2 regions of the Caballeronia sp. LZ028 genome follow, and region 1 is predicted to be linked to the other one. Evidence: riboswitches for the same ligand, from Rfam matches in the RefSeq annotation. Region 1 holds a riboswitch; the other holds the start of a gene.
The links. Region 1 has a riboswitch for cobalamin ahead of QCE58_RS27255 (CbtB-domain containing protein). Riboswitches for the same ligand answer to the same signal wherever they lie in the genome.

Region 2: another riboswitch for cobalamin. It lies ahead of QCE58_RS04425 (TonB-dependent receptor domain-containing protein); the one in region 1 lies ahead of QCE58_RS27255 (CbtB-domain containing protein).

What each region holds. Positions count from the first base shown of each region.
Region 1 is NZ_JARUXN010000004.1:968,292-972,317, reverse strand. Features, by position in the region: gene QCE58_RS27275 (hypothetical protein) at 1-97, shown strand, start outside; gene QCE58_RS27270 (antibiotic biosynthesis monooxygenase) at 204-518, opposite strand; gene QCE58_RS27265 (DUF1428 domain-containing protein) at 569-940, opposite strand; gene QCE58_RS27260 (histidine phosphatase family protein) at 1,000-1,566, opposite strand; cobalamin riboswitch at 1,589-1,739, shown strand; gene QCE58_RS27255 (CbtB-domain containing protein) at 1,771-2,004, shown strand; gene QCE58_RS27250 (CbtA family protein) at 2,014-2,796, shown strand; gene QCE58_RS27245 (DUF1289 domain-containing protein) at 2,831-3,076, opposite strand; gene QCE58_RS27240 (cobyrinate a,c-diamide synthase) at 3,073-4,026, opposite strand, start outside.
Region 2 is NZ_JARUXN010000001.1:938,880-942,905, reverse strand. Features, by position in the region: gene QCE58_RS04430 (iron ABC transporter permease) at 1-115, opposite strand, end outside; gene QCE58_RS04425 (TonB-dependent receptor domain-containing protein) at 112-1,992, opposite strand; cobalamin riboswitch at 2,073-2,370, opposite strand; gene QCE58_RS04420 (ATPase) at 2,639-3,007, shown strand; gene QCE58_RS04415 (cell division protein ZapA) at 3,004-3,318, shown strand; RNA gene ssrS (6S RNA) at 3,424-3,605, shown strand; gene QCE58_RS04405 (EVE domain-containing protein) at 3,685-4,026, shown strand, end outside.

The DNA of each region.
Region 1 (4,026 bases):
GGGGCGTCCGCGCACGCTGAAGGAAGCGGTGCGAATCTGCGCGGCGGCGATCGATTCATCGACGCTGCAGCGCATGGCGCGCGGCGCAAAGGCCTAGAACACGTCTGAAAAGACAGCTTCGGCGAAGCGCGTTTTTTCACACGTGTGTAAAACGCGCGTGCTCGCCGAAAAGTGCGCGAACGTTCGGTTGCGCCTTGACCGCTCTATTTGACGGTCTGAATGACTTCGAAGCCCTCGAATTCCGGATGACCGAGATAAAGCTGGCGCGTCTCACCGCCGGCATTGCGATGCGCGGCGCGAAACGCGTCCGAACGCGTCCAGTCTTCGAAGGCTGCCTGATTCGCCCATATCGTATGGCTCGAATACAGAACGTGATCGTCTTTCACCGGCCCTTTGAGCAGATGAAACTCGACGAACCCGGGCACATCCTTCAGATGCGTATCGCGGCTCGTCCACAGACGTTCGAAGTCGGCTTCGGCGCCGGGCACGATCTTGAAGCGGTTCATGGCGATATACATGTCGATGCGGTTCCTTCGAAGTAGTGACTCGATTGAGCGGATAAGAACGATCAGTCGCGCCCGAGTTCGACGATGGTCGTGAAGCCGCCGAAGAACATGCGTTGAGGATCGAACGGCGTCTCGCCGGATTCCATCATCGTTTTGAGGCGCGGGTCTTCCATCACTTTGGCGTTGACGCTATCGCGCTGCTCGCGCGATTCGTAGACGATATACGAGAACGCGACGGTCTCGCCTTCCTTCATCTGCACGCTCTGTGGAAACGATGTGAGCTTGCCGGGCTTCACGTCGTCGGCGATGGTTTCCACGAACTCCAGTGCGCCGTGTTCCAGCCAGATCTTGCCGGCGGCTTCGGCCATGCGGCGATAAGCGTCGACCTTGTCGATCGGTACGGGTACGACGAATCCATCCACGTAATGCGCCATCTGAGTCTCCTGGTTGAGTCGAACGCGCACCGCGCACGCGATGCGCTGTCTGCTTTGAGCTATTCGTATGGAGCGAAGTTCAGGGCGGTCCACGTATCGGCGGGCGACGCGCGTTCCAGCACCGTGGACGAGAGCGGCGCGGAGTTCATCCCATAGATCGATGTGAGCGGCAGGCGAAGCGCATGCGCGAGCGCCACTTTCACGACGATCGCATGCGTCACGACGATGCAGCGCCCCGCGTCGAGCCGGTCGATCGAAGCGAAGCCCTCGGCGACGCGCGCGGCGAGCATGGCGACGCTTTCGCCGCCGTGCGAACGCGCATCGGGATCCGCGAGCCATGCAGCGACATGTTCCGGTTCGCGCTCGCCCGTTTCGCGTATCGAATGCCCGCGCCAGCGGCCATAGTCGATGTCGTCGAACGCGGGAACGATCTCGAATGCATCCGCGATCCACGCCGCCGTTTCACGCGCGACGCGCGCGGGACTCGCAATCACGCGCGTGTCGGGCAAGGCGTGCAATGACGCGAGCTGCGCGCGCGCATCGCGCTCGGGAGGTTCGTCGCCGGTGGGAAAGTGCCCGGTTTTCATCGCGCGCGTGGCGGCGTGACAGAGAAGAATGAGTTCCAAGGCAGGTGGCGGTCGAATCGGAATCGTTTTACTTTGCAGCGGATCATCATAGAATGGCAAGCTTGCAGTGCGAGGAAGCCGGTGCAAACCCGGCACGGTCGCGCCACTGTGTGCGGTACGTCAACGCGAAAGCGCGGCGCCGCGAGTCAGACCCCGCTGCATGCTCTTCGTCAATCGGGACGCGCTTTTCCCTGGAGAACCACCATGAATGCTTCCAACGCGCCGGTCTTTTCCGCTCCGGTTTCCCCGTCACTCGATGCACCCGTGCCCATTCCGGTGCGTGAAGTGTTGCCGTGGGCCGTCTTCATCGGCCTCATTCTGCTGATCGCAATCTATTTCGTCGGCGCCGAACAGGGCGCGACGTCGATTTTCTCGGGCACGTACGTCCACGAATTCGTGCATGACGGCCGGCATTTGCTCGGCTTTCCGTGCCACTGAGGAAGCATCATGATTCGCACTTTGCTGATACGCGGCATGATCGCGGGACTGGTCGCGGGCCTGATCGGCTTCGGCTTCGCGCGTGCGTTCGGTGAACCGTCGGTGGCACGCGCCATCGCGTTCGAGGAACAGCACGAGCATGAACACGAACATGAGCACGGTCATGCCGATGCGGCTGCCACGCCAGCGCATTCGCACGATCACGGCGACGAAGCGCTCGTGTCTCGCGATACGCAAGCGGGCCTCGGCCTTCTGACCGGCGTCGCCGTGTTCGGCACCGCGCTCGGCGGTCTCTTCTCGCTCGTGTTCGCGTTTGCTTATGGACGGCTCGGCGCGTTGCGCGCGCGCGGCACGTCGGCATTGCTCGCGCTGTTCGGCTTCGTGAGCGTCGCCATCGTGCCGTTCCTCAAGTACCCGCCCAATCCGCCCGCTGTCGGCAATGCCGAGACCATCGGGCCGCGCACGGCGCTTTTCTTCGGCATGGTGGCGATTTCCATCGCGGCTGCCGTCTTCGCCGTGCGCTTGCAGCGGCGCATGGTGGCGCGGCATGGCGGGTGGAACGCGACGCTCATCGCGGCGGCTGCGTATATCGTCGTGATCGTGGCGGCGCAGGTCGCGCTGCCGTCCGTCGATGAAGTGCCCGCGGATTTCTCCGCTTCGCTGCTGTGGAATTTCCGCGTGGCCGCTATCGGCATGCAGGCGCTGTTATGGACGACGCTCGGTCTCGTGTTCGGTGCGCTCGCAGCGCGTGAACTCGAGCGGCCGGCGGTGAGAAGAATGGCTGCGGCGTAAGCGGTTCGGCGTCGCTCATGAAGCCCGCGCTTCGTCAGGAACGCGGGCTTTTCGTTTGCTCTTTCGCCGCACGACGCTTGAGCAATTCATCGAACAGATCGAGCTTCGCGGCATCGTCCATCGATCTGAAGGTCTTGATTTCCTCGCGGCTTCGGAAGCAGCCGAGGCACAGGCCCGTTTCCTGATCGAGCTTGCAGACATCGGTGCATGGCGAGCCGATGGGTTCCTGCGCTTTCGCGCGTTCGATGGTGAAAGCGAGATCGTCTTGCGTCGTTGTCATAGTGATTCGCCGCGAAAGAGCGCAGCGGCCGCGGCCGGATTCGACGGCCAGTAAGCGTGCATGTAAGTGGCCGACACCGAACCATGCCGATAGAGCGCTTCGCCTTCGGTGCCGGTCGTGGCATGAGCGGCCTTGAGCGCCGGCTGCATCGGCGTGTCGAGCGTCGAGTAGTGGAATGTGTGACCCGTCATCGCGCCATGCGTCGTGTCGATGCGCTGCATCGCGAGGCGCGACAGCTTGCGTTGCATCGCCGCGTCGCCGGGAAGGATGCCGAGCATCGCATGCCGCGTGCCTTCGATGTCGGTCAGCGTGTCGAGCAGATACAGCATGCCGCCGCATTCCGCGACCAAGGGCTTCGCTCGCTCGACGTGCGCAACGACCGATGCACGCGCGCGTTCGTTCGAAGCGAGCGCCGCGGCATGCAGTTCGGGATAGCCGCCGGGAAGATAGAGCGCGTCGGCATCGTGCGGCGCGGGTTCGTCGGCGAGCGGAGAAAACGTGCTAATGCGCGCGCCCATGGCGATGAGCACATCGACATTCGCCGGATACACGAACGAGAACGCCGCATCGCGAGCGATGGCGATATGCGCGCCGTCGAGCAGACGCGGCGGCGCGGGCAGCGTCGCATCGTCGAAATGAACGGGCGGCGGAAGATCGGCGAGCGTCGTTTGCGCGATTGCATCGGCGGCGCGGTCGAGCCGTGCGTCGAGGCCCGCGACTTCATCGGGCTGCGTGAGACCGAGATGACGCTCGGGCAAGGCGATATCGTCCGCATTCGACAGATGGCCGCAATAACGCAAGTCGACGGGGATAGTCTCCGACAACATCTGCGCATGACGCGCCGATGCAACGCGATTCGCGAGCACGCCATGAAAGGGCACATCTTCGCGATAACGCGCGAGCCCGAACGCGATGGCGCCGAACGTCTGCGCCATGCCGTGCGCGCCGAT
Region 2 (4,026 bases), on a different contig from region 1:
TGCCCATCGCGAGCGACGCGACCAGCACGACGAGCGTCGCTGCGCCGAGCGCGATCCAGATCGCGGTGGCGCGGCTCGCGTCCATCGCGCGCGGACGTTCAGCCACGCGGCTCACGACGGATGCCAGCCCAACGTGATGTACGCGCCGCGTCGTGGCGTGTTGTACGAGTAGGCAAGTTCATAGTCCTTGTCGAACAGGTTGTCGATGCGCGCCGTGACGTACCACGACTTCGAGATGTCGTAGCGCGCCGACAGATTCACGATGCCGTAGCCCGCGAGCGTCGAATCGTAATCGCTGCGTTGACCGCTCACGATCCATTCGCCACCGACGCGCCACGGCCCGATCGTGCGATGCGCCGTCAGCGTCGCGAAATGCCGCGCGCGCCGCGTCAAATCCTCGTGATTCGTTTCGTCGACGGGATTCTGGAACGTGACGCCCGTGCGCACATCCGTTGCGCCGACGTGCCCCGCCCACGATCCCTCGATGCCCTGCACCTTCGCGCGCCCGACGTTCTGCGCGACATAGTAGAAGCCGCCGTCGGACACGTAATCGATCAAATTCGAATAGCGCGTCTGAAAAAGCGTCACGCGCACCACGCCGAGCGCATTCGATGCGTACTGCAACGCCGCCTCGACCGAATGACTCCGCTCCGGCTGAATCGACGGATTGCCGCTCAGCGGATAGTAGAGATCGTCGAAGCTCGGCGCGCGAAACGAGGCCGAATAGCTCGCGCTCGCCTTCCAGTGCGCGTCGAAGTTATACGCGTAGCCCAGATAGTAGCTGTTCGCGCCGCCGAAATCGGAATACTGATCGCGGCGCAGATTCGCCTGCAACTCGTTCGCGCCGATGTGCCCCACGTAACCCGCGAACATCGAATTCACATGACGGTCGGGCGCGCTGAACTGATCGGAATCGAGCGTCTGATCGAGATGCTCGTAGCCGAAGAGCAGCTTGTGCGCGTCGCTGATCCGCACGTCGTTCTGCCACGTATATTGCCGGTTCTCCGAATCGAAACGGCTCGTATAGACGCCGTTCTGCTCGATGTTCGCGCGGTCCTGCCCCTGCGCGATCGTGAAGTGCGTCGTCCAGTTATCCGTGACGCGGCCGTTCGCGAACACCGACGCCGAGCGCACGCGATCGTGCGTTTCGTTGATATCGGTCGGCTGGCCATAGGCATCGTCGAAACTGTTGATGCCGTTCGATTGCAGGAAGCGCACGCCCACGTCCCACTTGTCGCTGAACTCGTGACGCAGCGTCGCCGCGACGCTCTCGTTCAGATAGCCGTTCGCGTTCGGATTGGCGCCGGGCGCGATTCCCGGATCGATCGACGAGAAGCCGTCGGTTTTCTCGCGCGAGACGTTCACGCTGAAGGTCGTGCGGCCGTCCTTGTCGAGCGCGCCGCTCACGCCCGCCGATTGCCGCTGCGTGTGATAGCTGCCGTACTCGGCCTCGAAGTTGAAGCGCGGCGGATGCGCCTCGCCTTCCTTCGTGAAGATCTGCACGACGCCGCCAATCGCATTCGATCCATAGAGCGCCGACACGTTGCCGTTCACGACCTCGACGCGCCCGATCTGGTCGAGCATCAATTGCGATAGCTGTGCCGCGCCGAGCGACGCCGATTCGACGCGCACGCCGTCGATCAGCACGAGCGATTGCGACGACGCCGCACCGCGTATGAAAAGCCCCGAGTTCGAGCCCGGTCCGCCGTTGCGCGTGATCTGCACGCCGGGCGCGAGCGCGACGAGTCCGAGCGCGTCGCTTGCGTTTGCATCGGCGATGTCCTGCTCGTCAAAAAGCGATGTCTGCGGAATCGATTCGGCAAGCGGCTGCGGCGCGCGCGTCGATGTGACGACGACGGGCGCAAGCGTTTGCGTGCTGTCTTCCGTCTGGGCCGCCTGTGCAGCGCCGGCGAACGGCAAGGCGCCGATGGCCGCAACGAGCGCGCCATGACGGGAGAGACCGCTTCTGAGCGCGGCCAGTGGCAATACCATGTGTGAAGTGTTCCGTTTCGCGTGAGCGCGACCCCGCTCCCCGCGAGGACGATGCGCGACGAACGCACCGCGCCATGCGCGCCGATGCGTCGGACTCCGGCCGGTATCCGGGCTGGCGATCAATCGTCTCGCCTTCCCGCGCATGGCGCGCAGTGGCATCGACACGTTTCTTGCAGTCGCGCGCGTGCGACGAATTTCGACACGCTCGCGCGGCAAAAACGCGCATGAGACGACTTGCAACTTGCGTTGCGGTCGCTTACCGTTGCGGGGGCAGCACAGGTTGGCTCGTCGTCGATTGCGGCGACTTCGCTCCCTGTTTCCCGTTTGACTGCATCCACGAGATCCGCGGATGCGAGCACCAAAAGTGCGGCAAGTGTAGGAGCGCGGTTCGGGGCCGTCAAGAAAACCGCGCGGGCAGACTGGCGCGGCGCATGACGAATCGAACGAGAAGCGAAAGAGAAGCGGCCGGCCTGTCATCACGAGCGTTGCGGGGCGCTCGCGTTTTCTGCACACGAATGCATCGCGACATGCGCTTGATTCGAAGGATTAAGCGCTAGATCGCGTGTTGTTACGTCTCGAAACGAGACATTTATCGGAAGCTCCGTTGAACCGCGCTAAAATGCGAGGTCTTTAGAGGACGCAGCACATGCTCAACGAACTCGAATCACTGTCAGGAAACATCGGCCGGCTGATCCAGATCAGCGAGCGCCACAAGCAGGCGCATCAAGCGCTGCAGGAACAACTCGAACAGCTGCGCGCCGACTATGCGAACGTGCAGGCCGAGCTCGCGCAAGTGCGCGAAGAGCGCGATACGCTGCAGTCCGAACGCGATTCGCTGTCCGCGAAAATCGACGACGCGCAAATCCGCCTGAACGCGATTCTCGAAAAGCTGCCGCGCGGCAAGTCCGCGCAACATGCCGAGTCCGACAATCAACTCGATCTCCTCGAAACCGATTCCCAGGAAGCACATGAAACGGAATTGCACGGCGAGCATCATCAGGGAGAGAAGGCATGACGACCACGCAGATCGAAGTATCCATTCTCGGGCAGCCGTATCGTCTCGCGTGCTCGCCGGAAACCGAAGGCGCATTGCGTGAAGCCGTCGCGCGCGTCGACGCCGAAATGAACAAAGTGCGCAATGCAAGCAGCGTGCGCGGCACGGATCGCATCGCGGTGATGGCGGCGCTTTCGCTGGCGTCGGAATTGCTTAAGCTGCAGGACAGCGTGCGTCACGGCGAGGCCTTCCCCGCCGAAGAAATCCGCCGCACGATGCACTCGATGAACGAGCAATTGGGCGCGGTCATTGCGCAACACGAAGCGCAATAAGGCAGATGCGCGTCGAGTCAATCAGCGCGCAATGTCAATCGAAAAAAGAAACTGCCGAAGTAGGTTGAAGAGGCTGCAGAAGGCAAACGATTGGTGTAGAGTGACGTTTCCCTGCCTGGTACGCCAAGGTCATATATTCCTTGAACCAATGCTACATTGGCACGGTTGCGGAACCTTGCAGCACGGGCGCGCGCGTCGCTAGTCCGATGTACCCGAAGTGTTGCTTACCGCGACCAATCTTGAACCCAGGTTCAGGATGCCGGCCTAGCGGCTGTGGCGGGGACCTCATTCAAGAAACGGCATCGGTTTTTCCGATGCCGTTTTCGTTTGTCCCTGCCGTTCGCTCTTCGATTCATGCACACGACCATGCGCTACTGGCTGATGAAGTCCGAACCGGACGAAGCGAGCATCGATCATCTCGCGCACGCGCCGAAAAAAACCTTGCCGTGGACGGGCGTACGCAACTATCAGGCGCGCAACTTCATGCGCGATCAGATGCAGATCGGCGACGGCGTGCTCTTCTATCATTCGAGCTGCCCGGAGCCGGGCATCGCGGGCATCGCGAAAGTGTGCTCGACGGCATATCCGGATCCCACGCAATTCGATCCGAAGAGCGATTACTACGATCCGAAATCGACGCAGGAAACGCCGCGCTGGATGCTCGTCGACGTGAAGTTCGTGAAGAAGACGCCGCTCATATCGCTCGCC